Regions from separate parts of the Pantoea sp. USHLN298 genome, predicted to be linked through region 1. Evidence: predicted binding sites of a transcription regulator. Region 1 holds the regulator's gene; each other region holds the start of a gene.
The links. The regulator PurR, encoded in region 1, represses purine synthesis genes. The targets are predictions, from matches to a motif close to CANGCAAACGTTTGCNTG.
Positions count from the first base shown of each region.

Region 2: a site for PurR is predicted at 2,493-2,510, ahead of pyrC (dihydroorotase). Genes of this name have one in related genera too.
Region 3: a site for PurR is predicted at 3,934-3,951, ahead of WFK59_RS13160 (nucleoside-specific channel-forming protein Tsx). Genes of this name have one in related genera too.
Region 4: a site for PurR is predicted at 3,063-3,080, ahead of WFK59_RS19950 (NCS2 family permease). Genes of this name have one in related genera too.

Region 1 is NZ_JBBCRO010000001.1:923,489-931,322, reverse strand. Features, by position in the region: gene WFK59_RS04460 (alkene reductase) at 1-898, shown strand, start outside; gene gloA (lactoylglutathione lyase) at 1,019-1,426, shown strand; gene rnt (ribonuclease T) at 1,546-2,211, shown strand; gene WFK59_RS04445 (Grx4 family monothiol glutaredoxin) at 2,267-2,602, opposite strand; gene WFK59_RS04440 (C40 family peptidase) at 2,966-3,751, shown strand; gene cydH (cytochrome bd-I oxidase subunit CydH) at 3,810-3,899, opposite strand; gene purR (HTH-type transcriptional repressor PurR) at 4,181-5,206, shown strand; gene punR (DNA-binding transcriptional activator PunR) at 5,203-6,108, opposite strand; gene punC (purine nucleoside transporter PunC) at 6,215-7,417, shown strand; gene cfa (cyclopropane fatty acyl phospholipid synthase) at 7,729-7,834, shown strand, end outside.
Region 2 is NZ_JBBCRO010000001.1:660,236-668,069, reverse strand. Features, by position in the region: gene WFK59_RS03265 (YceH family protein) at 1-216, opposite strand, end outside; gene rimJ (ribosomal protein S5-alanine N-acetyltransferase) at 233-823, opposite strand; gene grxB (glutaredoxin 2) at 1,118-1,765, shown strand; gene WFK59_RS03250 (lipoprotein) at 1,880-2,443, shown strand; gene pyrC (dihydroorotase) at 2,575-3,618, shown strand; gene dinI (DNA damage-inducible protein I) at 3,681-3,926, shown strand; gene WFK59_RS03235 (hypothetical protein) at 4,073-4,345, shown strand; gene bssS (biofilm formation regulator BssS) at 4,592-4,846, shown strand; gene solA (N-methyl-L-tryptophan oxidase) at 4,944-6,056, shown strand; gene WFK59_RS03220 (cytochrome b) at 6,351-6,923, shown strand; gene WFK59_RS03215 (YceI family protein) at 6,928-7,500, shown strand; gene trhO (oxygen-dependent tRNA uridine(34) hydroxylase TrhO) at 7,541-7,834, opposite strand, start outside.
Region 3 is NZ_JBBCRO010000004.1:475,171-483,004, forward strand. Features, by position in the region: gene WFK59_RS13140 (LysR family transcriptional regulator) at 1-895, opposite strand, end outside; gene WFK59_RS13145 (helix-turn-helix domain-containing protein) at 1,058-1,426, opposite strand; gene WFK59_RS13150 (response regulator) at 1,895-2,554, shown strand; gene WFK59_RS13155 (sensor histidine kinase) at 2,551-3,906, shown strand; gene WFK59_RS13160 (nucleoside-specific channel-forming protein Tsx) at 4,184-5,050, shown strand; gene yjdN (VOC family metalloprotein YjdN) at 5,138-5,575, opposite strand; gene WFK59_RS13170 (LysR family transcriptional regulator) at 5,651-6,550, opposite strand; gene WFK59_RS13175 (amidohydrolase) at 6,666-7,834, shown strand, end outside.
Region 4 is NZ_JBBCRO010000008.1:162,607-170,440, reverse strand. Features, by position in the region: gene WFK59_RS19960 (MFS transporter) at 1-802, shown strand, start outside; gene WFK59_RS19955 (hydroxypyruvate isomerase family protein) at 854-1,630, shown strand; gene WFK59_RS19950 (NCS2 family permease) at 1,680-2,993, opposite strand; gene yieH (6-phosphogluconate phosphatase) at 3,145-3,804, shown strand; gene WFK59_RS19940 (acyltransferase) at 3,854-4,849, opposite strand; gene glyQ (glycine--tRNA ligase subunit alpha) at 5,070-5,981, shown strand; gene glyS (glycine--tRNA ligase subunit beta) at 5,991-7,834, shown strand, end outside.

The DNA of each region.
Region 1 (7,834 bases):
AGGCTATGCCGGCGCACCAGGCCTGCATACTCAACCGCAGATTGCGGCGTGGAAAGCGATTAACGAAGGCGTGCATCAGGCGGGCGGACACACGGCGGTACAGCTGTGGCACACCGGCCGTATCTCACATAACAGCGTCCAGCCAGAAGGTAAAGCCCCGGTTGCGCCATCGGCCCTTGCTGCCGGTACCCGCACTTCACTGCGTGCCGCTGACGGCAGCGTCTACCGCGAAGAGACTTCGGTACCTCGTGAGCTGACGGTGGCTGAGATTCAGCAGATCGTCGCCGATTTCGGTCAGGCCGCCGCCAATGCGCGTGAAGCCGATTTCGACCTGCTGGAACTGCACTCCGCACATGGTTACCTGATCCATCAGTTCCTGGCACCTGGCTCTAACCAGCGTACCGACGAATATGGCGGCAGCATCGAGAAGCGTGGCCGTTTTGCGCTGGAAGTGGTTGATGCGGTGATCGCTAACTGGTCAGCTGACCGCATTGGTATCCGCGTATCGCCTATCGGCAGCTTCCAGAATCTGGATAACGGTCCGGATGAGGAAGAAGCAGCGCTGTGGTACATCGGTGAGCTGGCAAAACGCAATATCGCTTACCTGCACCTCTCCGAGCCAGACTGGGCTGGCGGCAAGCCGTACAGCGATGCCTTCCGTGAGAAAGTGCGTAACCTGTTCCCTGGCGCGATCATTGGCGCAGGTGCTTATACCGTTGAGAAAGCGGACGATCTGATCGCCCGCGGCCTGATCGATGCGGTGGCGTTTGGTCGTGATTATATCGCGAACCCGGATCTGGTGGAGCGCCTGCAGCAGGATGCGCCGCTGAACCCGCAACGTCCGGAAAGTTTCTACGGCGGCGGTGCTGAAGGCTATATCGATTACCCGACGCTGTAATCTTCTTACAGGCTGCCATCCGGGAAGATGATGGCAGCCATTATTCACTGGCGATTTTGATCGCTATACTTAGCGCTGGTGTCATCCGGCGATGGCGTTTTGATTATTAAAGAGGATGTTATGCGTTTACTTCATACCATGCTGCGCGTTGGCGATCTGCAACGTTCGATCGATTTCTACACCCGTGTGCTGGGCATGCGCGTGCTGCGTCAGAGCGAAAACACCGAATACAAATATACGCTGGCCTTTGTGGGCTATACCGAAGAGAGCGAAGGTGCAGTCATCGAGCTGACCTACAACTGGGGCGTGGATAAATATGACCTCGGCAATGCTTACGGACACATTGCGCTGGGCGTTGATGATGTGGCTGCGGCCTGCGAACGCATCCGTAACGATGGCGGCAACGTCACGCGTGAAGCGGGTCCGGTGAAAGGCGGCTCGACCATCATTGCCTTTGTTGAAGATCCCGATGGTTACAAAATCGAACTGATCGAAAACAAACACGCCGGTCACGGCCTGGGCAACTAAGCCTGCTCTTCAGCCTGCCCTGCCGGGTGGGCTGATCTTCTCTGCTCCTCTTCATCTGCTGCACCCGGGCCCGTTTTTTGCCATAATGCGCGCTGCCCTTTTTCTGCAATGAGATCCTGATGTCTGAATCGAATTCCCCCCATGCACTCAATCAACGTTTCCGTGGCTTCTATCCGGTGGTCATCGACGTGGAAACCGCCGGTTTCAACGCGCAGACTGACGCGCTGCTGGAGATCGCGGCCACCACGCTGAAAATGGATGAAGAGGGTTGGATCCATCTCGACCAGACGCTGCATTTTCACGTTGAACCTTTTGTCGGCTCGCTGCTGCATCCTGAAGCGCTGGCATTTACCGGCATCGATCCCAGTAACCCGCTGCGCGGCGCAGTGAGTGAATATGAAGCGCTGCACGCCATCTTTAAGATGGTGCGTAAAGGCATTAAGGATACCGGCTGTAATCGCGCCATTATGGTGGCGCACAACGCCACTTTCGATCTCAACTTCATGAATGCCGCCGCCGAACGCGCCAGCCTGAAACGCAATCCGTTTCACCCGTTCGCCACCTTTGATACCGCGGCGCTGAGCGGACTGGTGCTGGGTCAGACGGTGCTGGCGAAAGCCTGTAAAGCGGCAGGAATGGATTTTGACAGTACCCAGGCGCACTCGGCGCTGTACGATACCCAGCAGACCGCTATTTTGTTCTGTGAACTGGTGAATCGCTGGAAGCGACTGGGTGGATGGCCGCTGCCGTTTGCTGAAGGCGAGCCATCAGCGACCGCTGACTGAAGAACCGGCAATGAAAGACAATGAAAAAGGCCGACATCGCGTCGGCCTTTCTGTTTTATTCCGCTTCTTTAAACTTCTCTGCGGTCTCTTTGATCAGCGACTGCAGTTCACCGCGCTGGAACATCTCGACGATGATGTCACATCCGCCGACCAGCTCGCCATCAATCCACAGCTGTGGAAAGGTTGGCCAGTTGGCATATTTCGGCAGCTCTGCACGAATGTCCGGGTTCTGCAGAATATCCACGTAAGCAAAACGCTCACCGCAGGCTGACAGCGCCTGAACCGCCTGCGCAGAGAAACCGCAGCTTGGCAGTTTCGGTGAACCTTTCATGAACAGCAGGATCGGGTTTTCTGCGATCTGGCGCTGAATTTTTTCTACAGTACTCATAATTGCCTTCCTTAATTCGTCACTTCGTGTTTGTTTATTGTAGCGACTTCGCACCAGGACTGAAAACGAGATTTTACCGCTGCCGGATTAAATCGCCATGTTTGTTAAGTCCGCTCATCAGCCCTGATGCCACCCGGTTATTAACGGCCAGTAACATATTAATAATTTGCAATAGTTTTGCCGATATAAGACGCTGAAAATGTTCATTTTCAACGCAATTGCGTGAGGCCGAAAGATTAATAAAAAAAGGCGTTACTGTTTTCAAACGAACTGGACTAGAATGGCATCGGCGCTGATCCTGGATCAGATTATTCCCAACTTTGTCGCGGTGCGTAGTGGCCCTGACAACTTAACTAAAACCGGACTATGCGTTTAATCATTACGCTTTTCATTCTTGCCTTTGCGCAACTGTTCTTTAACATCGCTTCTGCCTCACCGCAGGCGCCGGTGAATGTCAGTTCGCATAAAGCAGAGAAAAAGAGTGCGCGCGAAGATGAGCGCCGCAAGCGTCGCCCGCTGAAAACGGCGGCAAAGAAAACACGCGTCAGTCCGATTCAGAAGCTCAAAGTCAAAAAACAGAAAAAAAGCGAACTCACCGCCAGCCATCTTCCCGCTAAGAAAAGTAAAACCTCCCTTAAAACGGCCAGTAAAAAACGCTACGGCCACCAGCGTTCGCTTAAAACCGTTGACGCCAGCAGCAGTGACACCGGCACCATTAAAATGAGCAAGTCACATCGTCAGCGTTACCAGAAAGCGCGCGAAACGGCGATGACCAAGTTGATGGGTCAGTTAGGCAAACCTTATCAATGGGGTGGCACCTCACCGCATACCGGTTTTGATTGCAGCGGCCTGGTCTGGTACGCCTATAAAGATTTGGTCAAGTTCAAGATCCCGCGCACCGCCAATGAGATGTTCCATCTGCGCGACGCCGCGCCGGTTAAACGTGAGTCACTGGAGAAAGGCGATTTAGTCTTTTTCCGCATCAATGGCCGCGGCACCGCCGATCACGTTGGGGTTTATCTCGGCAACGGCAAATTCATTCAGTCACCGCGTACCGGCAAAGATATTCAGATCAGTGCGCTGGGTGAAGACTACTGGCAGCGCCACTATATTGGTGCGCGTCGGGTCATGACGCCAAAGACCATTCGCTAACGCAGCCGTTGGGCGATCGCCAGACAGCAAAAAGCCGGGCCATGCCCGGCTTTTTCGATCAGTGCAGAATCGCGGTGAAGCTAAAAGCGACAATCATCAGCAGGCAGCCGACGGTAGTCATCAGCGCCAGTTTCAAATCGGTACTCATTTAACTCTCCTTAGTCACAATTTTTGTGGGGTTAAGCCATTTTCCCACAGGACCGGGTAAAAATCTCGTTTTATCCGCCCAGCCTTGTTAGAATCCTGCCTTTGTTGCGCAACGCGCGCAGCCCCGGTTCCGTTTGCTCTCTTTTCAGGCGCTCATTACCCGCCAGTCGCCCTGTTTACCGGTCAGAAAACCTGCATAATTGCGCAGAAAACCCTGAGCAGACGCAAACGTTTAACATTATGCTTATCATTGCGTTAGATAAGCCCTGGAGTCCGATTTTAATGGCAACAATTAAAGATGTGGCAAAACGCGCCGGCGTCTCAACGACCACCGTTTCGCACGTCATCAATAAAACGCGTTTTGTCGCTGAAGAGACGCGCAACGCCGTCTGGCAGGCGATTCAGGAACTGCACTATTCGCCCAGCGCCGTGGCGCGCAGCCTGAAGGTGAATCACACCAAAACGCTGGGCCTGCTGGCGACTTCCAGCGAAGCGCCCTACTTTGCTGAAATTATTGAAGCAGTGGAAAACCACTGTTTCGACAAAGGCTATACTCTGATTCTGGGTAATGCGCACAATGATCTGCAGAAGCAGCGCGCCTATCTCAGCATGATGGCGCAAAAGCGCGTCGATGGGCTGCTGGTGATGTGCTCTGAGTATCCGGACGATCTGCTGAAAATGCTGGAAGAGAACCGTAACATCCCGATGGTGGTAATGGACTGGGGCGAATCCCGCGCCGACTTTACCGACACGGTGCTGGACAATGCGTTTCAGGGCGGTTATCTCGCCGGGCGTTATCTGATTGAGCGTGGCCATCGCGAGATTGGCGCCATCCCCGGCCAGATGGAGCGCAACACCGGTGGCGGACGTCACGCCGGCTTCCTGAAGGCGCTGGAAGAAGCGGGTATTCAGCCGCGTGCCGAGTGGATTGTCCAGGGTGACTTTGAACCTGAATCGGGCTATCAGGCAATGCAGCAGATCCTGTCGCAGAAACAGCGCCCGACCGCGGTGTTCTGTGGTGGCGATATCATGGCGATGGGGGCGATTTGCGCCGCCGATGAGATGGGATTGCGCGTGCCGCAGGACATTTCGGTGATCGGCTATGACAATGTGCGCAACGCGCGCTACTTCGCGCCGGCGCTGACCACCGTTCATCAGCCGAAAGCGCAGCTGGGTGAGAAAGCGCTGGAGATGTTGCTGGATCGCATCACCAGCAAACGTGAGATTTCTCAAACCATCGAAGTGCATCCAACCCTGATTGAACGTCGTTCCGTAGCTGATGGTCCGTTCCGCGACTACCGCCGTTAATCTTCGCTTAACCACTCCTGATTAAGCGTTTGCGCATCACCCAGATAGCTGAGTAACCAGCCGGTCGCCGGTGATGCGCGATCTTCCGCCCAGCTGACACAACAGGGACTCTCCGGAAAAGCCACCGGCAGGGTCAGCTCCACCAGCGCGCCGCTGTCCAGCAACGGCCGGGCCAGATGACCAGGCACCATCGCCACGCACAATCCCGCCAGTACGCAATCCAGCCCGGTCTGCCATTCCGGCACCACCAGCCGACGCTGGTTGTCGAGCGTCCACGTCATCCGGCGTGGCAGCGCGCGCGAAGTATCTTCCAGAACCAGCGACGGCCAGCTGCGCAGGGTATCGTCATCTATCTGGCTCACTTCCGTCAGCGGATGGTGGTTCGCGACTACGCAGCGCCAGTTGAGCGTCCCCATATCGCGAAAGGCAAAGCGGCCGCCGACCGGGATCGCCTGAGTCGCGCCGATAGCAACCTCCACCCGGCCATCCGCCAGCGCATCCCAGACGCCGTTGAACACTTCATAACTGATGTGCAACTCCATGTCAGGAAAGTGCCGGTAAAAATCCTTCACTAATTGTCGGGTACGCTGCGGCTTGACGATACAGTCCACCGCAATACTTAACTGCCCGCGCCAGCCGTTGGCCAGCTGCTGACACTGGCGGCGGGTGGCGAGCATTTTTTTGATGACGCTGCGCCCTTCCCGGACAAAATGCTCTCCCGCAGGGGTTAATACCACCTCACGATGCTGACGTTCAAACAGCGGAACCGCCAGCCAGGTCTCCAGCTGGCGCACCGTGTAGCTGATAGCCGACGGCACCCGATGCAGCTCCTGCGCCGCCGCGCTGAAGCTGCCACCGCGCGCCACGGCATCCACCACTTCTAACGCATATTCTGACCACATATTCTGCCTTCAAATTTTTTAACAGCAATAGGCAAATATTAGCGTTTCACAGCGGCAAACGCACCTTTTACACTCTGCCGCGTTCAACCTGCAAAATGAGAATCAGATGTCACCGTCAAAAGGATTTATGCCTTATCTCGCTCTGCTGAGCATGCTGGGCTTTTTAGCCACCGATATGTACCTGCCCGCGTTTGGCGCGATGCAGCAAACTTTCAATACCTCGCCTGGCCTGATCAGTGCCAGCATGAGCCTGTTCCTGGCCGGTTTTGCCTGCGGTCAGCTGTTCTGGGGTCCGCTCTCCGATCGCATCGGGCGTAAGCCGGTGCTGCTGGCCGGACTGGCGCTGTTCGCCGTCGGCTGTGCCGGTATGCTGTGGGTAGAGGATATTTATCTGATGCTGGCGCTGCGCTTTGTTCAGGCGATTGGCGTCTGTGCGGCCGCTGTCAGCTGGCAGGCGCTGGTGGTCGATCGCTATCCGGCCGCACGTGCTAATAAGGTGTTTGCCACCATCATGCCGCTGGTGGCGCTTTCGCCAGCCCTGGCACCGCTGTTAGGCGCGTGGCTGATTGGTCATTTCCACTGGCGTTCGATCTTCCTGGTGCTGACGCTGATTGCGCTGGCCTTGATCCTCACGACGCTGCGCCTGCCGTCGGGCCGCAAAGCAACGGGCAACCAGGGCGCAAATCCGGGCTTTTTTACCCTGCTTAAATCCCGGGTTTACAGTGGTAACGTGCTGATTTATTCCGCCTGTTCCGCCAGCTTTTTCGCCTGGCTGACCGGCTCACCCTTTATTCTGGCCGATCTGGGCCTGTCGCCCGCCGATATTGGTCTGAGTTATCTGCCCCAGACGGTTGCCTTCCTGATTGGTGGCTTCGGCTGCCGTGCCCTGCTCAACCGTTTTAAAGGGGCGCAGCTGCTGCCGTGGCTGCTGGCGGTCTACAGTCTGAGCATCCTGGCGCTGTTTGCCGTCGCACTCTCCGGCCACAGTACGCTGCTGAGCCTGCTGCTGCCGTTCTGCGGCATGGCGCTGGCTAACGGTGCTATCTATCCGATTGTGGTCTCCGCCGCACTGATGCCTTTCCCGGATGCGACCGGTAAAGCCGCTGCGCTGCAGAATACGCTACAGCTGGGATTATGCTTTGCCGCCAGCCTGGCCGTCTCCGCCGGATTAACCCAGCCACTGCTGACCACAACCCTGATAATGGCCCTGACCATTCTGCTCGCCCTGCTCGGCTTCGCGCTGCAGCGGGTGACAAACGCACAATCTGATGTTGCCACCCCCACGACCGCCTGCCAGGATAATCACTGAGGCAATGATTTTTAGTTAGCAACCTAACAATAAGTCATTGAATATTGACCCGCGTGATAATATACTCATTCGGGTCAATAATTCTGCTACAAATCAACAACATAATAACGTAACAAACTGATTGGCAACCGGGTTGCCGGGATGGCGTCTGCGCGCGCGTTACTGTTACCGTGCCTGATGCTTTTGAACCGTTTCAATCCTCTGTATCACGCCAGATCTCTGGTTTACGGAGTCATCCGTGACTTTTCTCAATTCCTGAAGAAATTGACTATTCTTTTTCAGGTTAAGATTGGACAGGTGGTGGAGAAGCTATGAGTTCATCGTATGTAGAAGAAGTGAGCCTCGAAGAAAACCATTGGTATCGCATCGTTCACGAATTGCTGGAAAAAGCGGATATCGAAATTAATGGCTCACGGA
Region 2 (7,834 bases), 260 kb from region 1:
ACTGCTGACGGTCACCAGATGCCGTTTTTCCAGCTGATCGAGCTGATCCTGCACCTCCGTCTCGCTGAGATTCATCACCGGTTCACGGTTCGATTTCTGATTACAGGCGCTGACCACGCCATTGAGAGAGAGCGGATACTGTTCCGGCGTGGTGACCTGCTTCTCCAGCAGGCAGCCCAGCACACGCAACGCCTGCGCCGACAACGTCAATTTCATTCCCGATTCCTTATGATTATCCACGCCGATCCGACGTCCATTCCCGCCAGGTTAATGCTGTCAGGACGTGATCCTGCCAGCGGCCGTCGATCAACAGATAATCTTTGGCGTAACCCTCTTTTTCGAATCCGAGCCGCGCCAGCAGATCGCCGCTGCGCTGGTTGTGTGGCATGTAGTTGGCCATGATGCGGTGAATATGCTGCTGACGCTGCATATAGCGAATAGCGGACTGCAGCGCTTCGAACATCATGCCCTGGCCCTGCCATTTCTCACCCAGTGAGTAGCCCAGGTAACAGGCGTGAAACGACCCACGCAGCACGTTGCTGAAGTTCGCCACGCCGCGCACTTCGGTTTCTTCGCTGTCCATCAGAATGAAGTAGAATGCCGATCCCTGCTTATGCATATCGGTAATCAGCCCCAGCCGCGCCTGCCAGCCAGAGGGATAGCAGTGGCTTTCATCGCGCACCGGTTCCCACGGTTTTAAAAACAGGCGGTTTTCCGCGTAGTAATCTGCCAGCCGCCAGGCATCACGCTCGTGAACCAGACGGACCACCAGCCGGTCGGTGGTTAATCGCACCCTGGGCGCGGCAGAACGATAGCCAAACATCCTGACTCCTGAAATCAATGGCTGATAAAGATGAGCCGTCATTACCCTGTATTCACTATAACCGCCGCCTGGGCTGCGGTAAAATGTTACCCGCGATTGCGCTGCAAAGGCCTTGATTTTGCGCGGTTATCACCCTTCCTCAGCGGGCTGAGCCACGCCCATGATCCCCGTGGTAGCGGCGAGCAGGCCATCTGCTGCCAGCCGGTTTGCCCTGCTGCTTAATCTCTTCCATACTTTTTGGCGAGCCCGAAAACAGAATGAATTGATGCATTCTGCCAAACAGAGGAGATCAGGATGAAGCTGTATATCTACGAACACTGCCCTTTCTGCGTGAAGGCGCGGATGATTTTCGGCCTGAAAAATCTGCCGGTTGAGCTGGTGGTGATGCTGAATGATGACGAAGAGACGCCAAAACGACTGATCGGCCAGAAGATGGCGCCCATTCTGCAGAAGCAGGATGGCAGCGCGATGCCAGAGAGCATGGATATCGTGCATTATGTCGATCGACTGGAGGGCGAGCCGCTGATCACCGGCGCGCTTAATCCTGCCATTGCCGACTGGCTGCGTCACATGAACAGTTACGTTAACAAACTGCTGTTGCCGCGCATCGCAGAGGCGCCGTTTGCCGAATTTGCCACGCCGGAAGCACGCGACTATTTCCGTAATAAAAAGCAGGCCAGCATCGGCGATTTTACCGAGCTGAAAAGCCATGCGGCCGGTTTGATCAAAAACGTCAGTGGCGACCTGCGCCAGCTCGACAAGTTAATTGTTCAGCCAAATGCAGTGAACGGCGAACTCTCTGAAGATGACTTTAATCTGTTCCCGCTGCTGCGCTCCCTGACGCTGGTTGCAGGCATCGACTGGCCCGCCAGAGTGGCGGAATACCGCGATAACATGGCCAAACAAACTCAGGTCAACCTGCTCTCCTCCATCGCCCAGTAACGGCTGCCGGATGAGAAACCGCTCGCGTTTCTCATCCCTTTCCTGATGACACCTGTAACGCATTCAGGCACGCTATGCCCTGTTCAATAGCTCCGTCATTCAGGATAAAAATCGATGAAAAAGGGTTTTTCCGGCCTTGCCGCTCTGTTACTGGTGCTGCTGGTTAGCGGCTGTAATCAACTGACGCAGTACACCATCAGCGAACAGGAAGTGAACCAGGCGCTGCAGAAACATAACAACTACGAGAAGGACATCGGGGTTTCCGGCCTGGTTAACGCGCACATCGTGCTCAGCAACCTCACCAGCCAGATTGGCCGGGAAGAGCCAGGCAAAGTCACGCTCGCAGGCAATGCGAAGATCAATGTCACCTCCCTGTTCGGCCCGCAACAGGCCGATATGCAGCTGAAGATGCGTGCCCAGCCGGTGTTTGATCAGCAGCAGGGCGCGATCTATCTGCGCGATATGGAGATTGTCGATGCGCAGGTGACGCCTGACAAAATGGCCTCGATCATGAAGACGCTGACGCCCTATCTCAATCAATCCCTGAAAAGCTATTTCGATCAGCAACCCGCTTACGTGCTGAGTACCGATCGCAGTAAAGGTGAGTCGCTGGCGAAAAAATTTGCCAAAGGGCTGGAAGTGAAACCGGGTGAACTGGTGATCCCGTTTACTGACTGACGATCTGCCGCGCCATCCGGCGCGGATTTTCGTCCGACGACAAAAAGCAGGTGCAAACGGTTGCCTGAATCCTTATGCTTAGACCCCGGCCTAAACGTGCCTTTCGTTTCCACTCTGCCGGAGCCTCATTGATGACTGCACAACCTCAGCAACTTACCATCCGCCGCCCTGACGACTGGCATATTCATCTGCGTGATGATGCGATGCTTGAAACGGTCCTGCCCTATACCAGCGCGGTCAATGGTCGTGCCATCGTGATGCCCAATCTGGTGCCGCCGGTAACCAGCGTAGCGGCAGGTGAAGCCTATCGCGATCGGATACTCGCGGCGCTGCCCGCTGATCACGCCTTCACGCCGCTGATGACCTGCTACCTCACCGATTCACTTGACCCGGATGAGCTGGAGCGGGGCTTTACCGCTGGCCTGTTTACCGCCGCCAAACTCTATCCGGCTCACGCCACCACCAACTCCAGCCACGGCGTCACCGATATTGCCGCCATCGCCAGCGTGCTGGATCGGATGCAACAGCTGGGGATGCCGCTGCTGGTTCACGGTGAAGTGACCCACGCGCATATTGATATTTTCGACCGGGAAGCGCGCTTTATTGAGACAGTGATGATGCCGCTGCGCCAGCAGTTCCCGGCCCTGAAAGTAGTGATGGAGCATATCACCACGAAAGAGGCGGCCGAGTATGTCGCCGCCGCGGATGAGACACTGGGCGCGACGATTACTCCGCAGCATCTGATGTTTAACCGTAATCACATGCTGGTGGGCGGGATTCGTCCGCACCTCTATTGCCTGCCGATCCTCAAGCGCAATGTGCATCAGGAGGCGCTACGTAAGGTGGTCGCCAGCGGCCATCCGCGCTTCTTCCTCGGCACCGATACCGCGCCACATCTGCGCCATCTGAAAGAAGCGAGCTGCGGCTGCGCCGGTGTCTTCAGCGCCCCGACGTCGTTAGTCGCCTACGCCACGGTGTTCGAAGAGCTGGATGCGCTGTCGCATTTTGAAGCCTTCTGCTCTGAAAACGGCCCACGTTTTTACGGCCTGCCGCTTAACGACACCACCGTGACGCTGGTACGGGAACCGTGGCAGGTCCCGGAGAGCATTGCGCTCGGCAGTGATTCGCTGGTGCCGTTCCTGGCCGGTGAAACCCTGAACTGGCGTATCGCATAATTTCACTTGCCTCCGGACCGGTAATACTGTAAATATGTACAGTATCTTATCTGGAGGCTCCCATGCGCGTTGAAATTACCGTATCGAATACCCGACCTCTTCCTGCGGGTGCCATTGAGGCACTGAGCGACGAGCTGTCGCGCCGCATTGACGAACAGTTCCCGGACAGCACTAATCACGTGAAAGTGCGCTACGCCAGCGCCAATAACCTTAGCGTGCTGGGCGGTGGCAAAGAGACTCGCGATCAGATCAGCGAAATCCTGCAGCAAACGTGGGAAAGCGCTGACGACTGGTTTATTACCGATTAACCGCCTCTGTGCTGTTTTTGCCGGGTGTCGCCACCCGGTTTTTTTATCTTTTCTCCCCTCTCGCACTTCCCCAATCCTGCATCTAGACTCTGAATGATCAATGCCCTATCCTTGCGCTCGTCATGCATAACAGGAGGTGCGACACCATGACTACTGATAAACCGGAAGAGGCGATGACTTTTGGTGAGCTGTTAGCACTGATTGGCGATCAGCAACGTCGTCTGACGGTGCTGGAAAATGCGTTTTCCAGTCTGATTTTCTGTCTTGACGATCGTGCCAGTCAGTTACTGGTGCACAATCTGTCGCTGGAAGCCCAAAACCAGAACCATGATGAGCAGCTGCAGCAGCACTTTGCCCGTCTGGCCGAGGCGCTGCAAAAGCGCGGCGGCGGCATCGCACCCGAAACCCCGGCACTTTAACGCCGGCGGCTGGCTCTCCCCGCTTTAATGGCTTCAAAGAATCACGGATTAAAATGCCTGCTCGTCAGGCATTTTATTTTTTCATCCGCCATCTTTTAAACACAAATATTCTGTGCGAAGCTGGGTGCAGGCATTTTTTCATCAGTAATGGCCCGGTTTACTGTTATAATAGTTTCGCTATTGGAATAAAAAAGCCGCATTGAACCTCATCATGCACTTCGTTTAACGAGTAATAAGGAGGTTATAATGGACAGAAGAAAAGATGTGATTCAGACCCATCCGCTGGTGGGCTGGGATATCAGTACCGTTGACAGTTATGATGCCATGATGATCCGCCTGCACTCGTTATCGTCGCAGGATCAAAAAGAAGAAGAAGCGGATGTTGGCCCGACTTACTGGCTGACGACGGATGTCGCAAGGCAGTTCATCTCGATCCTCGAAGCGGGTATCGCTAAGATTGAATCGGCCGAGCAGATAGAACGACTGCTTAAGAAGCATTAATGTCTGCCGCATCAAAGAGGCACCCTCAGGGGTGCCTTTTTCGTTTCTGTTTCTGGTATGCTTTTGATTATCTGACTCTTTCAGGAGCGTAGTTACCATGATTTATGATCTTATCATCGTCGGCAGCGGCTCAGTCGGCGCGGCAGCAGGCTACTATGCCACCGAGGCGGGCCTGTCGGTTTTGATGATCGACAGTGCTCATCCGCCGCATAATCAGGGCACCCATCACGGTGAGAGCCGGTTGATCCGCCACGCTTATGGCGAAGGTGAACGTTATGTCCCGCTGGTGTTGCGCGCACAAACGCTGTGGGATGAACTGGAGCAGCGCGCTGGCGAACGCATCATGCACCGCAGCGGCGTGCTGAATCTGGCACCGATTCAGTCACCCTTTATTCAGAACGTCATCGATAGCGCCACCCAATGGCAGCTCAACATTGAGGTGATGCAGCCTGACGAGGTGCGTAAGCGCTGGCCACAAATTAACGTCCCTGACGGCTACCTCGGCGTCTTTGAGCCGCAGTCGGGCTACCTGAAGTGTGAGCAGGCGGTACGCAGCTGGATTCAGCTGGCGGAACAGGCGGGCTGTGCCCAGCTGTTTAACTGTCCGGTTTCGCAGATTGGCCGCGATGGCGATCTGCAGCAGGTCACCACGCTTGATGGTATCTACCGTGGCCGAAAGTTGCTGATCAGTGCCGGCACCTGGGTCGGTAAACTGGTGCCGGATCTGCCGGTTGCCCCGACCCGCAAAGTCTTTGCCTGGTATCAGGCCGATGGACGCTACAGCGAGAACAATAAGTTTCCCGGCTTTACGGTTGAAATGGCCGATGGCAGCCAGTTTTATGGGTTCCCGGCAGACAATAATGCGCTGAAAGTGGGACGTCATGACGGCGGCCAGTTGATGCAACAGCCTGAAGATCGTAAACCCTTTGGCACGGTGGCAGCCGATGGCAGCGAAGCGTTTGGCTTCCTGCGCCAGTTTTTACCCGGCGTTGGCGTCTGTCTGCATGGTGAAGCCTGCAGCTACGATTTCAGCCCGGACGAAGATTTTATTATCGATACCTTGCCAGGCGAGCCGGATCGGTTGCTGATCACCGGGTTAAGCGGCCACGGCTTTAAATTTGCCAGCGTGCTGGGTGAACTGGCGGCGGAATTTGCCCAGCAAAAGCCATTCTCATTCGATCTCTCCCCTTTCCGCCTCTCCCGCTTCTGACTCTCAATTCGGGTGGTATCATCTGATAACGCCCGATTGACAAAAAATGACATTAACTGAATATAGCTGACGTTTTCAGCCGGTTTATTTCGCCCGGAATGTTCATTCTTGCCTTTATTGATTGACGGCCCGGTTAAATAAAATAAGTCATTCAGTAATACTGGGCATTCAGCGCGCTTTTAAAGGATGTTTTTCATTATCCGCTGGCAAAGTTATAGAAGCGTAAGGTCGATTGCTTTTATATTTCATTATGTAGATGCTTGTTTCAGATTATTTCTACTGAATAAACAGGCTATGTTACGGAATACACCTCATCAGTTTGGTCTGATTGCCGTGCTGCTGCACTGGTCAATGGCACTGGTTATTTATGCCATGTTTGCGCTGGGATTATGGATGGTCGGCCTCGGTTACTACGATAGCTGGTATCACGATGCGCCGGAAATTCATAAAAGCATAGGGGTGATTCTGTTACTGACATTAGTGATTCGTCTGCTCTGGCGAACGCTTTCGCCACCACCTCAACCGTTAAGCAGTTATTCCCCGGTGGTGCGCATCAGTTCTGTGGTGGCGCACTGGCTGCTCTATACGCTGCTGCTGGGCATTCTGCTCAGCGGTTATTTCATTTCCACCGCCGAGGGTAAGCCGATTGCGGTATTTAACCTGTTTTCCCTGCCTGCGCTGCTGAGTGGCGCAGGCGAACAGGCCGATCTGGCGGGCGATATCCATCTGTGGCTGGCCTGGACGGTGGTGATTCTGTCACTGCTGCACGGTCTGGCTGCGTTAAAACATCACTTTATCGATCGCGATAGTACCTTAAAACGGATGTCAGGTTTGCGCATCCCTTTACCCGCTGAAAAGGAAAAGTAATATGCTGAAGAAGACGCTACTGGCCATGACGGGCGCCAGCCTGCTGCTGGGCTCACTGACCGCTAACGCCGCTGATTATAAAATTGATAAAGAGGGCCAGCACGCCTTTATTCAGTTTCGCATTCAGCACTTAGGCTACAGCTGGCTCTATGGCACGTTTAAAGATTTTGACGGCCGCTTTAGCTTTGATGAAAAGAACCCTTCGGCCGATAAGGTCGAGGTCACCATCAACACCAATAGCGTGGATACCAACCATGCCGAGCGTGACAAGCATCTGCGCAGTGCAGACTTCCTCAACGTCGGGAAAAATCCTCAGGCCACCTTCAAATCTACCGCGGTGAAAAAAGAGGGTGATGAGCTGGCGATCACCGGCGATCTGACGCTTAACGGCGTGACTAAACCGGTGACGCTGGAAGCGAAGCTGTTGGGTGAAGGCAAAGATCCGTGGGGCGGCTATCGGGCAGGATTTGAAGCCGAGGGTGAAATTGCACTGAAAGATTTTAATATCACCAAAGATCTCGGACCGGCCTCGCAAAAGGTTCAGCTGATGATTTCGGTAGAAGGCGTGCGTCAGTAAACAGCTAAGCCGCCTGAAGCCGGGCTTCAGGCGGCATCACTTATTTTTTAACCGGCGACGGAATGGTCATGTTTAACAGACCACGTGACTTGTTAAAGATCTTATTGCCGTTTTCACGTCCGGCACGACGGGCGCGCTGCTCTTCTGGCGACAGTTTCGCCTCTTCCTGACAGAGCGGGCTACAGCAGTTCTCAAACTTCTCTGCGCAGCTTTTACACTGAATAAACAGCAGATGGCAGCCATCATTGACGCAGTTAACGTGGGTATCGCACGGCTCACCACACTGGTGACAGTTCGACAGCACATCATCGGAAATACGCTCGCCCATCCGCTC
Region 3 (7,834 bases), on a different contig from region 1:
ACGGGCTAACCAGCGCGGCGATCAGCGTGTCGCATAATAAGCTGACTGGCGAAGCGGGCTGCAGCGTGTCGTGCAGCAGCAGATAGCTCTGTAGCCGATCCATCTGCCACTCCGGCAGCAGTTGCTGAATATCCCCACGGGCGACCGCTTCCTGCGCCATATAGGAGGGCAGATAGGCGATGCCGCTGCCCGCCAGCGCCGCGTTCAGCAGCGCCATGCTGTTATTGGCACGAAAACGGCTGCGGACATCCAGTGCCAGCCGCTGCTTGTCGCGGCGAAACGGCAGCGCGGCGGTATGCGCCGGCCCATGAAACAGCAGCAGGTCATGGCGCGGCAGCATCTCAGGATGATCGATAGCAGGCCGCTGCGCCAGATAACCCGGTGCCGCATACAGTCCCCACTCAATGTCGCTGATCACCCGAAAATGCCCCTGCTGCGGTGGCCGGGATCGAATCACGATGGCCACATCCACCTGCTCATCCAGCCGATCGTGGTTACGATCGGTCAGATCGAGGTCGACGTTAATGTGCAGATGGCGGCGCAGAAAGCGATTAAGCACCGGCACCACGCACTGACAGCCATAGGTCACCGGCGCCTGCAGACGTACGTTACCGGCCGGTTGCTGATGCAGTTGCTGGACAAAGGCATCGGCCCGTTGCACTTCTGCCAGCATCCGGACGCAATAGGGATAGTAAGCCTGACCGAGCTCGGTCAGCGCCAGTCGCCGGGTAGTGCGCTGCAACAGCCGGATGCCGAGCCGCAGCTCAAGACGGGAGATTTCGCGGCTGACGTGGGATTTAGACCAGCCGAGCGCCCGCGCCGCTTCACTGAAACTCTGGAGTTCCACCACCCGCGCAAACACCAGCATGGCGGTTAAATTAGCACTGTTTTCCATGCGTTACCGCTCCGATACCCTGAGGATTCTGGCATCAAACTAGCATGTTCGGGGCAGCTTACGGCGGCAGGTCAGTAAAAAAGAAGGGATGGGATCAGACAGCGGAGCCGTGCCTGCCGACCTTCCCGCGCGTTTCATCTGGCGGGAAGGCCATCAAAGGCATCAACTGGCCATGGCCAGCGGAAACAGTAACCGGTCCGGCTCGACCCGGCGCTGGCGGCGTAGCTGGCCTGGCGTCATCATAAAATAGTTTTTGAAGGTGCGGGTGTAGGCCTGCTGGGTGTCGAACCCGTAGTTCATGGCGACCTGCAATATCGCTTCATTGCTGCTCAGCAGCGTCAGCGCAGATTCGGTTAACCGGCGCTGTCGGATATATTCCGCCAGGGAAAATCCGGTATGCTGGCGAAACAGCCGTTGCAGATGCCAGCGGGAATAGCCAGAGCGACGCGCCACCTCATCCAGATGCAGATCGTGTCCTAAGTTGTTCTCAATCCAGTCCAGCAAACTCCGAATAAACTCGCGCTGATTCATGGGTTCCTCCTGATTTACGCTGATGTGCAGTGAACCCACTTTACCCGGTTAAATTTATCCCTTAATTAGCAGAAAATTAGCGCAGAATTAGCAACCGCCAGATTCCGGCCTGCGGCCCCCTTTATCGGTCAGATAACGGCAACAACCTGCCTGAATAATAAGCATTAAGTGATCCTGGCAATCCGGTAAAATAATTTGCGTTAAGTTACATCGGCGTCGATTTAACTCTTTTTCGATGCCTCCTGGCGGCCAGCATTTAAATAATTTGTGTTAAGTCACCGTCGAATCCGCCAGGCTAATTTGCGTTAAGTCACACCCGATTCGCCCCTATAATTCGTATTACCGCAAGGCGGCCAGACGTAGCCAACGCCGCTGTAGTACGAAGTATGACGGCGGAATGACGGCGGATAATTCTGACCTAACAATTGATGTATAAACTCTCTCCCATCTTTACGAAGGAGATCAGCCATGCGCGTGTTATTGGTTGAAGATGATGAAATGATCGGCGCGAACCTGCAGCAGGCTTTAGAGGGCGCGGGCTGGTCGGTGGACTGGGTACGCGATGGCGTTTATGCCCATAACGCCTGGAGCGAAGGCGGCTACAGCTGCGTGTTGCTGGATCTCGGCTTACCGCGTGATGACGGATTGCAGGTGCTGCGCCGGGCGCGCGGGCGCGGCGATTCTACGCCGGTGCTGATCCTGACTGCGCGCGATACGGTGGCGCAGCGGATACAGGGGCTCGACAGCGGCGCTGACGATTACCTGCTTAAACCTTTTGATCTGCAGGAAGTGCTGGCCCGGATGCGGGCGATTACCCGACGTCGCCACGGTGCGGCGGATTCGGTGCTGGGCAGCGGCGATGTGCAGCTGGATATGATGACGCGCGAAGTGCTCTATAAGGGCCAGCGCGAGCAGCTGACCGCGCGCGAATATGCCCTGCTTTATGCCTTGCTGGAGCGTCCCGGCGCGATTCTCTCGCGCGAGCAGCTGGAGAACCGTATTTACGGCTGGGGCGACGAAGTGAGCAGCAACGCGGTTGATGTGCTGATCCACGGGATGCGGCGCAAGCTGGATAACGACGCGATTCGCAATGTACGCGGGCTGGGCTGGCGGGTGCCGGCAATATGAAACCGTTCCCCTTTATGCGTTCGTTACGCAATAAATTACTCAGTACGCTGCTGATTATTCATCTGCTGATGATTGGCGGCGTCACCTGGTATTTTTTCAGCTGCTATGGCGACATGGTCGGCACCATGAAGGACGATCAGCTGTCGAAAATCGCCGATGCCTGGTCGACCAACAAGCAGATGCCGGCACTGATGCCGATGCTCATTCCGCCTGACAAGGCGAAGAGCGCTTTTGTGGTGCAGCTGTGGGATAACCAGGGCAGGCTGCGTGCCAGCTCGTGGCCGGAACTGCACGCACCGCTGCAAGCCCAGCGCGGTTACCGCGATGTCGATGTGGGCCATTGTGATGACTGCGAATGGCGTATCTACACCCGACCCGGTCAGCCAGGCAGTGAGATCAAGACCATTCAGGTGATGCACAACCTCAGCTACATGAAAGCGCTGATGGTCAAACGGGCGCTGTCGGCGATCATTCCGTTGATCCTGATGATGCCGCTGTCGCTGCTGGTGATCTGGCTGGTGGTGCGGAAGATCACCCGCGATCTGCAGGTCGCCTCGCGGCAGATCGCGGCGCAGGAGACGCATCATCCGCACAATGTCTCACCGGAAGGCTTGCCGGATGAGATCCTGCCGCTGGTTGCCGCGTATAACGCGTTGCTGAATAAGCTGCGCGAGGCCTGGTCATCCCAGCGGCAGTTCCTGGAAGATGCCGCTCACGAACTGCGAACCCCGGTCACCGCTGTCACGCTGCAGCTGGAGAATCTGCGTCAGCATATTCAGCCGGGCGAGGCCAGCCGGCAGTTCAGCCAGCTCGAAGCGGGCGTGAGGCGTACCCGTCACCTGGTGACCCAGTTGCTGAACGTCTCCCGTCAGGAAGATCAAAGCGTGGTGGCCAGCATTGAGCAGATTGAACTGGAAGATCTGCTGAAAGAGAGCATTGAGCAGTTGATGGTGGTGGCCGATAAACGCGGCATCGATATCGGCTTTAACGGCTCGACCCAGTATCGCCTGCAGGCCAGCCGCTCTGAACTGCGTAGCCTGTTCGACAACCTGATTGGTAACGCCATGTTGCATACGCCGGAAGGGAGCCTGGTGGATGTTCTGCTGCATCGGGTGGCGGGCAAGACGGTGGTGGATATTGTCGATAACGGACCGGGTATGCCGGAATCCTTTATTGAACGCGCCTTTGACCGTTTCACCCGCTCCCCTGACGTTAAAGCGCAGGGCAGCGGTCTGGGTTTATCGATTGTGCGCAGCGTTGCGCAGAAACATCAGATTCATGTCGCCCTTTCCAATTGCCTGACGCCACAGGGTGCAATTTGTGGTTTGCAGGTCCGCGTCACTTTTCCCTGATCCCGCACGTTTGATCGCGAACCAGACAACGTAAACGGTTGCCTGGTTCCGTTCGATCACCGCCATTATTGTGAAGCACGTCACATTTTCACTGAATTGTAATGCAACACTTTTTGACAAACGTGAGCAAAATCTATTTTCTATCGCTATGTTGCAGGCACGCTACGCGGGCTGGAAACTGGCTGTTATGTCCTGAATAACTCACTCCCCACCCCGGGATCGACTTCTCTCTGACTGCGCCTGCTGTGCAGCGGTCAAAAGCATGTGGTTAATGATAATGAAATTCAAAACGTTGATAGCAGGTGCCGTACTGGCATGTTCCTGGACGGGTGTTGCGCAAGCCGCTGATAGCGATCCGCAATATCTGTCCGACTGGTGGCATCAGAGCGTAAACGTGGTGGGCAGCTACCACACGCGCTTCGGGCCGCAGTTTAACAACGACGTTTATCTGGAATATGAAGCGTTTGCCAAAAAAGACTGGTTCGATTTCTACGGTTATCTCGATCTGACCAACTTCTTCGGCGCGGGTAACAGCAACGCCAACGGTATTTTTGACCACGGTTCGCCGATGTTTATGGAGATTGAACCGCGCTTCTCGATCGACAAACTGACCGGCACCAGTCTGGCCTTTGGTCCGTTCAAAGAGTGGTATTTCGCCAACAACTACATCTACGACATGGGCCGCAACAGCGATAACCGCCAGAATACCTGGTATATGGGTCTGGGCACCGATATCGATACTCACAGCGATGTGGGTCTGTCACTGAACGTCTATGCCAAATATCAGTGGGAAAACTACGGTGCGGCAAATGAAAACAGCTGGGATGGCTATCGCTTCAAGGTGAAATACTTTGTGCCGATCACCACGCTGTGGGGCGGTAACCTTGGCTATGTCGGCTTCACCAACTTTGACTGGGGTTCCGATCTCAACGAGAAAGGCGGTTCGTCGCGCACCAGCAACTCAATCGCCTCCAGCCATATTCTGTCGCTGGGTTACGATCACTGGCACTTCTCAGCCGTGGCGCGTTACTTCCACAATGGCGGTCAGTGGGCGGATGGGCAGGAGCTGAACTTCGGTAGCGGTCCGTTTGAAGTGAAATCGACCGGCTGGGGTTACTACCTGGTGGCGGGTTACAACTTCTGATGAGCAGGCGGCTGGCTGCAAGGCTGGCCGTGCTCAGGCGACCCTACAACGGCGCCGCTGTCACCGGCGCCGATCCCGCATCCTGCTTTATTCCTGCGGCTTCACCACGTTGATGCGCCACGGAATGCCGAACTGATCGATAAACATCGCAAATCCATTTGACCAGAACGTCTCCTGCCACGGGGTCGTCACTTTGCCGCCCACGGACAGTTTTTCAAACCAGGTTTTGCCCTGCTCTGCATCCGTGGTGGCGAGGCTGACCGCGTAACCGGCGTGATCCGAGGCCGGCGGCTTCTGCGTGTTACCGTCGCTCAGCATCAACTCTCCCTGACCGATACGCAGATGCGCGTGCATAATTTTTTCCGGCGGCTGCGGCGGCGCAGATTGATCGCCTACCTGCTCGCCCTGCTCTGGCATATCGCCAAAGGTCATTTTCTCCAGCAGTTTCCCGCCTGTGGCCTGCAGGTAAAACTCGATTGCCTCTTCACAGCGACCATAGAGAAACAGATATGGACAGACTTGCATCGTCACCTCCGATTGTGGGTTGAACTCACATTTACGCGAATACACCAAGTGTAGACGATGAGAGAACGCTACCCGTCAGCGCTGGCAATAACGACGAAATAACTGCGCCATATAACTGCTCATCGGCGTCAGCGCGGTATCCTTACGCTGAATCAGATAAAAGATCGCTTTCGGCAGCGGTTCGTCCAGCGACAGCGCCACCAGCGAGCGGCCGAGAATCGGATCGTCGATCACATCCACCGATAAAATACTGATGAAATCGCTTTGCGCCACCAGGCTGGTACAGGCCATAAAGGTTTCGCAGGTCACCACAATTTTGGGTGCCATGCCGCGCTCGTCAAACAGATCGTGCAGTAAGCGATAGTAGCTGCCCTTGGGCGTCGGCATGGTCCAGTCCGCCTGCTGCAACTCGGCCAGCGAGCGGGCCTTCTCCAGCGGATGGCCCTTGCGCACCACCACTTTGTACTCGCGCTCCATCATTCGCTCATACATCAGCTCCTGATCGAGATGACTTTGATCGTAGGTATTGATGGTGAAATCAAGCGCGCCCTGCCGCAACTCATGCACCATCGACACCAGTTGCCCTTCTACGATGCGCACCTTCACCAGCGGGTATTCACGGTGAAACTGGTTAATCACCTGCGGCATGATGGTGCGCGCCACGCTGCCGCCGACGCCGATGTTCACCTGCCCGCCGCCCAGCCCCAGCCGCTGCTGGATATCCTCCTGCGCCACCCGCAACTCCGCCAGCACCAGACTGGCATGTCGAAAAAAGTTATCACCGATATCGGTTAAGACCACGCCCTGCTGACGGCGGATAAACAACCGGGCACCGAGTTCACGCTCCAGTTCCTGAATCGCTTTGGTTAATGCCGGCTGCGAAAGCCCGGAAAGACGGCTTGCCGCCCGGATACTGCCCTGGCGTGCCACGTCAACAAAGGCGCGCAGCTGATGAAGTTTAAGGTTAGCAGTCATAGTTTTTGTGATAACCGTTGTTTATCAGTCACAAGATATTCGCATCTTATGCCGGCTAATACCATTGTGTAGATTCGAGGCAGTGCGTAAAAAACCAACAGTAAGGACAGTGCCGATGAATACCCTTTCCGACCTTATCAGCGCCCGGCTGGCGCAGCTCAAAAGCTGGCGCCGGGAGTTCCATCATTACGCGGAATCTGGCTGGCTGGAGTTCCGTACCGCCACGCGGGTCGCCGACGAGCTGCACAAGCTGGGTTATCACCTGCAACTGGGCCGTGAGGTGATCGACGCCGATGCGCGTATGGGCTTACCCAGCGAGACCGTGCTGCAGCAGCAGGAAGCCCGGGCACTGCAGCAGGGCGCGTTACCGCAGTGGATCAGCCACTTCTCCGGTGGGTTTTGCGGCATCGTTGCCACGCTGGAAACCGGTCGTCCCGGCCCGGTGATCGGCTTCCGGGTCGATATGGACGCGCTCGATCTCAATGAGAGTCAGGCGGAAGATCACCTGCCACAGCGTGAAGGCTTCGCCTCCTGCAATCCCGGCATGATGCACGCCTGCGGACACGACGGCCACACTACCATCGGCCTCGGCCTCGCCTCGGTGCTGATGGCGATGAAAGCTCAGCTGAGCGGCACGATTAAACTCATTTTCCAGCCCGCCGAAGAGGGGGTTCGCGGTGCCAGAGCGATGGTGGCGGCTGGCGTGGTGGATGATGTTGATCTGTTTACCGCTATCCATCTCGGCACCGGCGTGCCAGCGGGTGAGCTGGTGTGTGGCAGCGACAGTTTCCTCGCCACCACCAAACTCGACGTCAATTTCACCGGCGTCGGCGCGCATGCCGGTGGCCGACCGGAAGAGGGCCGCAATGCCCTGCTGGCGGCGGCTCAGGCAACGCTGGCGCTGCACGGTCTTACCCAGCACAGCGGCGGTGTGGCGCGTGTCAACGTTGGCGTACTGCAGGCCGGTACCGGACGTAACGTGGTGCCCGACTGTGCGCTGCTGAAAGTCGAAACCCGCGGCGTCACCAATCAGGTTAACGATGACATCTACCAGCAGGCGCTGCGGGTCATCGCTGGCGCGGCGGCGATGTATGGCGTTGAGCACCAGATCACGCTGATGGGGGCCGCCCGCAGCTGCACCCCAACCCAGCCGTGGGTCGATTTTATCCATCAGCAGGCAGAGGCGCTCGGCATCTTCGATTCGGTGGTCGATCGTAAGGCTCAGGCGGCCGGATCGGAAGATGCCACTTACATGATGGAGCGGGTGAAGCAACGCGGCGGTCA
Region 4 (7,834 bases), on a different contig from region 1:
GTGGCGGCTGGCGTTTATCGTCGCCGGCCTGTTCAGCATGTCGCTGGCGCTGCTGGCGTGGTACAAGCTGCGCGATCGTCCGGAAGAGGACCCACGGGTTAACGCCGCCGAACTGGCGCAGATACGACAGGGTCGTGACGAGGGTGCGCAGCCGGATGCGCCGCCGCCAGCCGGTCCGGGCGTCGACTGGCGATCGCTGTGCGGTCTGATGTTTGGCCGGGCGACCTGGGCGATGATCTACTTTGGCCTGATGACCTGGGGACCCAGCTATCTGGCGCAGGCACGCGGCTTCGATTTGCGCTCCATCGGTAACGCCACCTTTGTGATTTTTATGCTGGGCGCAGCAGGATCACTCGGTGCCGGGTTCGCCGTCGATGCGCTGGTGAAGCGTGGCTTTCAGCACGGAACGGTGGTGAAGAGCCTGATTGCGCTGTCGGGCGGCGTTACGCTGCTGATCTTCTTTGCGTTGCCGGATGTCGCTAACCCGATTACCGCGGTGGCGATGCTGTCGGTCGCCTCCTTCTTCCTGACCGGCGGCGGCAGTATCTACTGGAGCATTCCGGCGCTGATCGCCCATCCGGCGCGCGCCGGTCTGGTCGGCGGTTTTATGAATATGGCGGGCAGCGTGGGCGGCATTCTGGTGCCGATCCTCGCTGGCCTGATCCTGCAGCTCACCGGCGGCTATGGCGGTGTGCTGACCTTCTTTACCTTGTGCGCCGCGCTCTACGTGATCGGCACGCTGTTTATCCGTTTTGCGCCGCCGGCCGCGCCGTTGCCAACCGGCAGCACCCAAATCAGCTAACCGCTCTCGCCTGGCGGTCAGGCTGCCGGGCGACACCTTACAGGAGAGACTATGCTTCGTTTTGCCGCTAATCTGACCATGCTCTACACCGAATATCCGTTTTATGAACGCTTCGATCGCGCCGCTGAAGCCGGATTTGAGGCGGTCGAATTTTTCTTCCCCTATGGCCTGGAGAGCGCCGATATCCAGCAGGCATTGGATCGCAATCAGCAGCAGCTGGTGCTGTTTAACATGCCGCTGGGTGACTGGGATGCCGGTGACCGTGGATTCGCGGCGCAACCGGCGCGGCGTGAGGAGTTCCGCCGTGCTATCGACCAGGCGGTGAGCTATGGGCAGCAGCTGAAACCGCCACGTATTAACTGCCCGTCAGGACCGGCCGCGGGACAGGGCGATCCTCTGCCTACCCTGCGCGAAAATTTTGCCCTGGCGGCCAGCGCGCTCAGGGCGCATGACATTCAACTGGTGCTGGAGCCGATTAATCACGGTGATGTGCCCGGCGCAGTGATCTCCGGCGTGGAGCAGGCGGTGCGACTGTTTGACCAGATCGGCAGTGATAATCTGGCGGTGCAATATGACCTCTGGCATTCGCTGCGCGCCGGTGAAGATCCGTATCGCGTGCTGCCCGCCTTTATCGACCGTATCGCGCATATCCAGATTGCGGACGTTCCCGGTCGTCACCAGCCCGGCAGCGGCGAAGTCGATTTCGGGCGATTGTTCACGCTGCTGGATAACCTCAACTATGACGGCTGGGTCAGCCTGGAGTTTCATCCGCAGGGCACAACGGACGCCAGCTTTGCCCATCTGCGTCAGCTTGGGGTGCTGAAATAAAAAAGGCCGCTGCCCTGACGGGAGCGGCCTGATGCGGCTATCGCGGCGGTTAATGTGCGTCGATAAACACAATCTTCAGCACAAACAGCAGTGCGACAATCACCACGCAAGGGCTGATTTCGCGCCAGCGGCCGGTGCCAAGTTTCATCACGCAGTAAGCGATAAAGCCCAGCGCAATGCCTTCGGTAATAGAGAAGCTGAACGGCATCATCGCGGTGGTGACGAAAGCGGGCACCGCTTCGGTCAAATCATCCCAGCGCACGCGCGACAGGCTGGCGGTCATCAAAACGCCGACATAAATCAGCGCACCGGCTGCGGCGTAGCCTGGCACCATGGCCGCCAGCGGCGACAGGAACATCACCAGCAAAAACAGCACGCCGGTGACCACCGCCATCAAACCGGTGCGGCCACCAATCGCGACGCCCGAGGTGCTTTCAATGTAGGCGGTGACCGAAGAGGTTCCTGCCAGCGCGCCGCTGACCGAGCTGATGCTGTCAACATAGAGCGCCTGCTGCATACGCGGGAAGGTGCCGGTTTCATCGGTCAGCCCGGCTTTGTCAGTGACACCGATCAGCGTGCCGGAGGAGTCGAACAGATTGACCAGCATAAAGGAGAAGATGACGCCAGCCATGCCGATGTTGAATGCACCTTTGATGTCGACCTGGCCCACCACTGAGCTGATGGCCGGCGGCGCGGAAAACAGGCCAACAAACTTCACGTCACCCAGCATCCAGCCAATGGCGGTAGTGACCACCATAGAGATCAGTACGGCGGCATGGATATTACGTGACGCCAGAATAGCGATAATAAAGAAACCCAGCGCGCCCAGCAGTACGCTGTGCGAAGTCAGGTTGCCTACCGCCACCAGCGTATCGGGATTGGGCACAATAATGCCGGCATTTTTCAGCCCCATCATGGCGATAAACAAACCAATCCCGGCGGTGATGCCGACGCGCAGACTCAGCGGAATGTTGGCAATCATCCAGTAGCGCACCCGCAGCAGCGTCAGGATCAGCAGGCCCACCGCACCCCAGAAGATCGCGCCCATGCCGACCTGCCAGGAATAGCCCATCGCGCCCACCACCACAAAGGCGAAAAAGGCGTTCAGCCCCATCGCCGGTGCCAGCGCCACCGGCAGATTGGCAAACAGCCCCATCAGAATACTGCCGAAGGCGGCAATCAGGCAGGTGGTGACAAACACCGCCTGGGTGTCCATACCGGCCACGCCAAGGATCTGCGGGTTCACAAAGACGATGTAAACCATGGTGAGAAAGGTGGTTACCCCTGCGATCACTTCGGTGCGCACCGTGGTGCCATGTTCCTGCAGTTTAAAGATGCGCTGCAAAAGGCCTTGCTTGCTCATGCCATCCATCCAGAAGAAAAAATCATCGGCGCGTATCCTGGCGATTTTACCAGGCCAATACAATGATTTTTCGCAACCGATTGCCACTCTCGCAATCTTCGCTCAGTACGGTAGAGTGAGGGACGCCCATAAAATCAAAGGATAGAGTCTGATGTCAGTAGAATGCGTCTTTTTCGATTGCGATGGCACGCTGGTGGACAGCGAACTGCTCTGTACCCAGGCCTACGTCAATACCTTCGCCCGCTATGGCATCGACCTGTCGCTGCAGCAGATGTTTGAGCAGTATAAAGGCGTCAAACTGTACGACATCATCCGCGACGTCGGTGAAGCGCATCAGACGTCGTTACCGATGGAAGAGGTGGAAACCGCCTACCGTGCCGAAGTGGCACAGCTGTTTGACCAGCATCTCAAGCCGATCGACGGCGCGAAAGCGCTGGTTGAGCAGATCAAAGTGCCGATGTGCGTGGTGTCGAACGGAACGGTGAAGAAGATGCAGCACTCGCTGGGCTTAACCGGCATGCTGCCGCGGTTTGCTGATCGTCTCTACAGCGGTTATGACATTCTGCACTGGAAGCCCGATCCGGAACTGATGTACCACGCTGCCGAGCAGATGCAGGTCGCGATTGAGCGCTGCATCCTGGTGGATGACTCTGAAGCGGGCGCGCGTGCCGGCATTGCCGCCGGTATTCCGGTCTTCTACTACTGCGCCGATGCGCATAACCCGGAACTGGATCATCCGCTGGTAACGCGATTCGACAACATGGCGGAGCTGCCCGCGCTGTGGCGCGCCCGCGGCTGGGACCTGGTATAACAGGCTTCAGCCGTGCCCGGCCTGTCGTGTCAGCAGTGCGCGCAGCCCGTCAGCTGACGAAGTGACGTTTATCGACGCGTTTAAGCACCATCGCCAGCAGCAGGCTGCCGCCCAGCGTGACGCCGAATACCCACGGCAGATCGAGCCACGGACGTGACATATCGTCGTAATGATGGGTACGCAGATAGTGGATAAACAGCGCGTGAAAACCGTAGATCGGCAGTGAATAGCGCGCAATCAGCGCTAAACCCGGCAGCGCGCGCTGGTTAAGCGCGTTTTTAAACACCATCAGCAGACTGATCGCCGCGATAAATACCAGAGGCCCGCAGTAGAGATACCAGGTGTCGTTAAACGCCCCGTTGACCCGTAACGCCTGCTTTGTGCCCAGCGCAATGCCTATGACGCAGGCGATAAATACGCCAGTGGCGGCAGGCGTCAGCCCACGTCTTGTCGTCTCCATGGTGCCGATCGCCCGTCCTAACAGTGCATACAGCAGATAATAGATGCTGTCACCGCTGACATAGAGGTTGACCGGCAGAAAGTGAAACGGCCCCAGCGACTGGCTGACGGTATTGGGATTGGCCAGTACCGCCAGCACCAGCACCAGCAGCGCCACATAACGCGCCTGCACGCTTTTCACCTGTATCAGCGGCGACATCAGATAGATGCCGATCAGCGCAAAAAAGAACCACAGATGATAAAAAACCGGCTTTTGCAGCATTTTCAGAATCGAGCGCCCTTCACTGATCGGCGTCAGCCAGGTGATGTAGGCCAGCGACACGGCGCTGTAAAATAACAGGCAGAGCACCAGCCGTATCATGTGGCGCGGCTGCGCGCTGCGCTCACCAAAAAACAGGTAGCCGGAGATCATAAAAAACAGCGGTACGCAGACCCGTGAGGCGGAGTTCAGCAGGTTAGCAACATCCCAGCTGGCGCCGGTTACCGCCATGGGGCCGGTGATATACCAGGTGGTGGTGTGGATCACGATCACCATCAGGCAGGCAACCGCGCGTAAATTATCGATCCAGTAAATCTTCTGCGGCATGGCGTCCTCTTGCGCATAGCGTCCGTGCGAAGAAGGGTAGCCAGGCGCGGCGACGGCAACAACCTTTGGCCGCAGGATTCAGAGACCTCTGTATGGCTGCAACAGGCGATTACGGTGAAACCGCGCCGCAACCGCACAGGATTTCCGGCTGCACATCGCGCGGTCAAAGGGTATACTGTTGCCCTCTTTTTTCATCTAGCCAATCGCGTGCAAATTCAACATGCAAAAGTTTGATACCAAGACCTTTCAGGGCCTGATCCTGACCTTGCAGGATTACTGGGCACGTCAGGGCTGCACCATTGTTCAACCGCTGGACATGGAAGTAGGCGCTGGCACTTCACACCCGATGACCTGCCTGCGCGCACTCGGCCCGGAGCCGATCGCCGCCGCTTACGTGCAGCCGTCTCGCCGTCCGACCGATGGTCGCTACGGTGAGAACCCGAACCGCTTACAGCACTATTACCAGTTCCAGGTGATCATTAAACCGTCACCGGACAACATTCAGGAGCTGTATCTCGGGTCGCTGAAAGAGCTGGGTATGGACCCGACGGTGCATGACATTCGCTTCGTGGAAGATAACTGGGAAAACCCGACGCTGGGTGCCTGGGGACTGGGCTGGGAAGTGTGGCTCAACGGCATGGAAGTGACGCAGTTTACTTACTTCCAGCAGGTCGGTGGCCTGGAGTGCAAGCCGGTCACCGGTGAGATCACCTATGGCCTGGAGCGTCTGGCGATGTATATCCAGGGCGTCGACAGCGTCTACGATCTGGTGTGGAGCGACGGTCCGCTGGGTAAAACCACCTACGGCGACGTGTTCCATCAGAACGAAGTGGAGCAATCCACCTATAACTTCGAATACGCCGACGTCGATTTCCTCTTTACCTGCTTTGAGCAGTACGAGAAAGAGGCGCAGCATCTGCTGGCGCTGGAAAAACCGCTGCCGCTGCCCGCTTACGAACGCATCCTGAAAGCCGCACACAGCTTTAACCTGCTGGATGCACGCAAAGCGATCTCGGTCACCGAGCGCCAGCGCTATATTCTGCGTATCCGCACCCTGACGAAAGCCGTGGCTGAAGCTTACTACGCCTCTCGCGAGGCACTGGGCTTCCCGATGTGCAATAACAAAAAGTAAGAGGCAGCCATGACTGACAAAACTTTCCTGGTGGAGATCGGCACCGAAGAGCTGCCACCAAAAGCCCTGCGCAGCCTGGCTGAAGCCTTTGCTGCGCAGGTTACTGCGGAACTTGATGCCGCTAACCTGAACCACGGTGAGGTGACCTGGTTTGCCGCGCCGCGCCGTCTGGCGCTGAAAGTCGCTAACCTCAGCGCTTCCCAGCCCGATCGGGAAGTGGAAAAACGCGGTCCGGCGGTCAGCGCGGCGTTTGACGCCGACGGTAACGCCACCAAAGCCGCAGAAGGCTGGGCACGCGGTAACGGTATCACCGTTGATCAGGCTGAACGTCTGAGCACCGATAAAGGCGAATGGCTGGTTTATCGCGCCCAGGTTAAGGGTGAAGCTGCGCAAACCCTGCTGCCAGCGATGATCGCTACCGCGCTGAGCAAACTGCCGGTGCCAAAACTGATGCGCTGGGGCGACAGCGATGTGCAGTTTGTCCGTCCGGTTCACACCGTGACCCTGCTGCTCGGCGAAGAGCTGATCCCGGCCACCATTCTGGGCATCGACTCGGCGCGGACTATTCGTGGTCACCGCTTCATGGGCGAACAGGACATCACCCTTGATAATGCCGATCAGTATCCGGATGTGCTGGAGAAACGCGGTAAAGTGATCGCCGACTACCAGACCCGTAAAGCGATGATCAAGGCTGATGCCGAAGCGGCCGCGCGCCGTCTGGGCGGTAATGCCGATCTCAGCGACAGCCTGCTGGAAGAGGTCACGTCGCTGGTGGAGTGGCCAGTCGTCCTGACCGCCACCTTTGAAGAGAAATTCCTCAAGGTGCCGGCTGAAGCGCTGGTTTACACCATGAAAGGCGATCAGAAATATTTCCCGGTGTATGACAATGACGGCAACCTGCTGCCGAACTTCATTTTTGTCACCAATATCGAATCCAGCGATCCGCGCCAGATTATCTGGGGTAACGAGAAAGTGGTGCGTCCGCGTCTGGCCGATGCGGAGTTCTTCTTCAATACCGACCGCAAAAAGCGTCTGGAAGATCATCTGCCACGGCTGGAAACGGTGCTGTTCCAGAAAGAGCTGGGCACGCTGCGCGATAAAACCGATCGTATTCAGGCGCTGGCGGGCTGGATTGCCGGTGAAATTGGTGCCGATGTGAATCACGCCACCCGCGCCGGCCTGCTGTCGAAGTGTGACCTGATGACCAACATGGTCTTCGAGTTCACCGACACTCAGGGCGTGATGGGGATGCACTACGCGCGCCACGACGGCGAAGCCGAAGATGTGGCGGTGGCGCTGAATGAGCAGTATCAGCCACGCTTTGCCGGTGATGCGCTGCCTTCCAGCCCGGTCGCCTGTGCGCTGGCGATTGCCGATAAAATGGATACGCTGGCCGGTATTTTCGGCATTGGTCAGCATCCAAAAGGCGACAAAGATCCGTTCGCACTGCGTCGTGCGGCGCTGGGCGTGCTGCGTATTATTGTTGAGAAGAACCTGCCGCTCGACCTGCAAACCCTCACCGAAGAAGCGGTGCGTCTGTATGGCAGCAAGCTGAGCAACGCTCGCGTGGTGGATGATGTGATCGACTTTATGCTGGGCCGCTTCCGCGCCTGGTATCAGGAAGAAGGTCACAGCATTGATACGCTGCAGGCGGTACTGGCGCGTCGTCCGACCCGTCCGGCAGACTTCGATGCCCGCATGAAAGCGGTGTCGCATTTCCGTACGCTGGATGCCGCCGCTGCGCTGGCCGCCGCCAACAAGCGCGTCTCTAACATTCTGGCAAAATCGACCGAAACGCTGAATGACAGCGTGCAGGCGTCGCTGCTGAAAGAGAATGAAGAGATTCAGCTGGC